2 regions of the Microbacterium sp. A8/3-1 genome follow, and region 1 is predicted to be linked to the other one. Evidence: predicted binding sites of a transcription regulator. Region 1 holds the regulator's gene; the other holds the start of a gene.
The links. The regulator LexA, encoded in region 1, represses DNA repair genes until DNA is damaged. The targets are predictions, from matches to a motif close to TCGAACANNTGTTCGA.
Positions count from the first base shown of each region.

Region 2: ABS642_RS11990 (DUF222 domain-containing protein) is a predicted target of LexA. The motif match lies at 979-994, and genes of this name have one in related genera.

Region 1 covers NZ_CP158357.1:218,589-220,787, forward strand. Annotated here, with positions in the region: gene ABS642_RS01125 (prolyl oligopeptidase family serine peptidase) at 1-528, opposite strand, end outside; gene lexA (transcriptional repressor LexA) at 670-1,356, opposite strand; gene ABS642_RS01135 (LysM peptidoglycan-binding domain-containing protein) at 1,645-2,025, shown strand; gene ABS642_RS01140 (histidinol-phosphate transaminase) at 2,061-2,199, shown strand, end outside.
Region 2 covers NZ_CP158357.1:2,447,599-2,449,797, reverse strand. Annotated here, with positions in the region: gene ABS642_RS11995 (acyl-CoA dehydrogenase family protein) at 1-804, shown strand, start outside; gene ABS642_RS11990 (DUF222 domain-containing protein) at 1,026-2,199, shown strand, end outside.

The DNA of each region.
Region 1 (2,199 bases):
CCGTGCCCCATCGGGGGAGAGAGCGGGATGCGCGAAGAACGCACTGCCCTGCACCAGGACGCCGATCGCCGTCGGATCGTCTGCCGCAGACCCGTCCGTCGGGATCTCCACGATCCCGCGGATCTGCGGATCTCCGCGAAGGTCCTCCCGCACGGCGAGAAGGCGCCCCTGCTGCAGGCTGAGCCCACCGTGCGATGACCCCGCGGCGGTGAGCGGCATCGGAGATGCACCAGGCGCGAGCCGGTAGACGCGCTGGTCGCCCGCGTCGACGAAGTACAGCGTGCCATCGGCATCCGCCGTCCAGGCCCCGCCCCCGTACTCGTGCACGCGCGACCGCGCACTCCACGGCGCGGGGAGGATCACCGCGCCGTTCGAGCTGCGGACGGTCACGCGCCCTCCCTCGGCAGGGACCGACTCGCCCCACCAGATCTCCGAGCCGACGAACCGTGCGCCGTCGATGCGAGGAGCGGATCCCGCGACGGATGCGGCGGAGAAGGGGGAAGGCCAGGAACCGTACGGTGACGACATGTTTCGAGCCTAGGCGGCATGCGCTGCGGCGCGTGAGCTGTGCATGTCCGGGCACGCTGTGAAAGCGAAAGCCGCCCTCCTGAACGTCCAGGAGGGCGGCTTTCGTGGTCGTGATCGACGGATGCCGGTCGACCATGCCGGTCAGACCGCGCGGAGCACCGCCACGACCTTGCCGAGCACGGTGGCCTCGTCGCCGAGGATGGGCTCGAACGCGGAGTTGCGGGGGAGCAGCCAGGTGTGCCCGTCGCGGCGGCGGAAGGTCTTCACCGTCGCCTCGTCGTCGAGCATGGCGGCGACGATCTCGCCGTTCTCCGCGCTGTTCTGCGAGCGGATGACGACCCAGTCGCCGTCGCAGATCGCCGCATCGATCATCGACTCGCCCGAGACCTTGAGCATGAAGAGGTCGCCCTTGCCCACCAGCTGGCGGGGGAGAGGGAAGATCTCCTCGACCTGCTGCTCCGCGGTGATGGGTACGCCCGCCGCGATCCGGCCGACGAGGGGGACGAGTGCGGCATCGCCGACCGGTGTGGCCACGTCTGCCGGGTTCTCGCCGCTCGTGCCGGGAAGGTCGATCAGCACCTCCATCGCGCGGGTCTTGCCCGGGTCGCGGCGGAGGTAGCCGCTCAGCTCGAGCTGACCGAGCTGGTGGGTCACGCTCGAGAGCGACTTGAGCCCGACCGCGTCGCCGATCTCGCGCATGCTCGGCGGGTAGCCGTGGTGGGCGATGGAGGTCTGGATGACCTCGAGGATCGCCATCTGCTTCGGGCTGAGGCTCTTCCGACGGCGCGTCCGAGGAGCCTCCTGCTCCGGGGCTGAGTTCTCGCTCATGATGCTCCTTCAGTACGCGATCCGACGTTCCTCTTCGAATGTCGGAGGCCCGTGGTGGGGTGTTCTTATCGAAACCGTATCCGAGTATCGGGCCGATCTGGAAGATCTGTTCGAGCGTGTCGGAAGATTCGGGGATCCGATTTCGAAGAACAGTTGACAGATGTTCGAACTCGAAGATATCTTCGGAACGTAGCTTCGCATTCACGGCTCCCGGCCGAGATGCGAATGCGAACGCTACGCCAACTTCACCGCCGGCCCAGCCGACGGGGACTGGGTAAGGAGCCCGACATGAGCAGCATCAGCATCAGCACCGCAGCGGTCATCCCGGCACGTCCGGCGACGCGGTCGCGGTTGCGACTGACCGCTCGTGGCCGTGGCGTCCTGCTGGCCGTCGCCGCGGTTCCGCTCGCGATCGGCATCGCGGTCGCAGCGATCAGCGGTGGCAGCGCCATCGCCGCGAGCGACGACACCGCAGGCAGCTTCAGCACGGCCGACTTCCAGACGGTGACGGTCCTCCCGGGCGACACGCTCTGGTCGATCGCGAACACGGTCGCCCCGACCGCCGACCCGCGAGACGTGATCGGCGAGATCAGCCGGCTCAACATGCTGCGCGGTGGAGCACTGCAGATCGGCCAGGAGCTCGCGATCCCGGCGCAGTACGCGGACTGACGTCACGCGGTGGGCACGCGGCCTAGCATGGAAGGGTGACTTCCTCACTCGACGCCCTCCCGCTCCGTGATGATCTGCGCGGGCTCACCCCGTACGGTGCGCCGCAGGCACCACTCCCGATCGCGCTGAACGTCAACGAGAACACGCATCCGGTTCCCGACGCTGTCGCGAGCG
Region 2 (2,199 bases), 2.2 Mb from region 1:
ACCGGTGAGGTCGTCGGCGCTCTCGCCATGACCGAACCCGGTGCCGGATCCGACCTCCGTGGCATCAAGACCACCGCGAAGAAGGTGGACGGCGGCTACATCGTCAACGGTGCGAAGACCTTCATCTCCTCCGGCGCCACCGCCGACCTCGTCGTCACATTCGTGAAGACGGGCGAGGGCAACCGTCCCGACGCGTTCAGCCTCGTGCTGATCGAGAACGGCATGGAGGGCTTCGACCACGGCAAGAAGCTCCACAAGATGGGCTTCCAGGGTCACGACACCGCCGAGCTGTCGTTCAGCGACGTGTTCGTGCCCGAGGAGAACCTCATCGGCGGCGTCGAGGGCAAGGGCTTCGTGCAGCTCATGATGAACCTGCCCCTCGAGCGTCTGTCGATCGGTGTCGCCGGAGCTGCGGCCGCGCAGGCCGCGCTCGACTGGACCGTCGCGTACACGAAGGACCGCGAGGCCTTCGGCGAGCGGATCATCGACTTCCAGAACACCCGCTTCAAGATCGCCGACATGGCCACCACGGTCGACGCGCTCTGGGCCTACATCGACCGCGCACTGCTCGCCTACTCGAAGGGCAAGCTCTCGGCCGAAGAGGCCGCGAAGGTCAAGTTCTGGGCGACCGAGCGCGAGTGGGAGGTGCTCGACACCGGCGTGCAGCTGCACGGAGGCTACGGCTACATCACCGAGTATCCGATCGCCCGTGCCTTCCTCGACGCCCGCGTGCACCGCATCTACGGCGGCACGAACGAGATCATGCGTGAGATCGTCGGACGGCAGATCGCGGGGAAGCGGTAGGGCCGTGATCTGATCTGCATCGGGAGCGCACGTCCGGGGATGGTTCCTGGACGTGCGCTTCTGTCTGTGGGAGTGGTGGCGGCTCCAGAGTGATCTTCACGGTCTTCCGAACTGCATGATCGGCGGATGACGACGAGCGGGTCGCGGAGCATCGGCGATATGCCGGGAATGTGTTCGAACAAAGATTCGAATGTCGGGCCATTCGCGGGTAGAATTGGGGCATGTCGAAGCTCACCGGATTGCATGAGGCGTTCACCCGCCTCGCTGCGGTGTGGGCGGATGCCGATTGCCCCACGGACCTGTCGCGGGAGCAGCTGATCGCCGTGAATGCCGCGATGGGGCTCGTGCAGCGACGACTGGATGCCGCGCACGCCGACGTCGCCGCGCGGATCGCGCACGAGTCTCGGCGTGAGCTCGGGGCGGGGAGCCTCGCGAAGGAGCAGGGCTTCCGGACGGCGGCGAAACTGCTCGCCGCGACCGGAGGGGTGTCGATGGGAGACGCGTCCCGCCTGGTGAAGGTGGGGGAGGCCACCGCACCCCGGACCGACCTGTTGGGTGGGCGGTTGCCTGCCCGGTACGAGCTGCTGCGCGAAGCGCTGGCGTCGGGCGCTCTCGGAGTGCAGGTGACGGCGCTGATCGTCGGTTTGTTGGACCGGTGCCGCGTGGTCGCCGGGGCGGAGCGCATCGGGCTGGCGGAAGAAGTGCTCGCTGAGCGGTGCACGGGACTGGGGCTGGACGATGTCCGCAAGCTGATCGCTCGCGCCGAAGCGTGGTTGGACCCCGACGGCATGCAACCGAAAGACGACGAACGCCGCGCGAAGCGGTCGGTGAACATCTTCGAACGGGACGGGATGGTGCACCTGAACGCGGTCCTCGATGCTGAGACCGCAGCTCCGGTGGTGACCGCGATCCGCGGGTTCGTGACCGCCGCTTTCGCGGCGCGGGCCGATGCCCCGAATCCGGAGGCCCCGGATGCCGACCGGCGCACGGTGGCGATGATCCAGGCCGATGCCCTCGCGATGTTCTGCGCGCACGTCCTCGGGTGCGAGTCTCGAGTGCCGCTCGCCGGTGCCACCGTGGTGGTCAGGTTGACGTTGGACGATCTCCGCGGTGGATCCGGGGCGGCGACCGTCGATGGACTCGATCAGCCGGTGAACATCGGGGCCGCGCGGCGGATGGCCGCCGGGGCCGGGATCATCCCGTGGGTCTGCGGCGGCGGGAGCGAGGTCCTCGACTGGGGGCGGGAGAAACGCCTCTTCACCCGAGCCCAACGCCTCGCCCTCGTGGAGAGAGATGGCGGCTGCGCGATGTGCGGTCTGCCACCGGGGATGACGAAAGCGCACCACATCCGATGGTGGACGAGGGACAACGGCCCCACCGATCTCAGCAACGGGG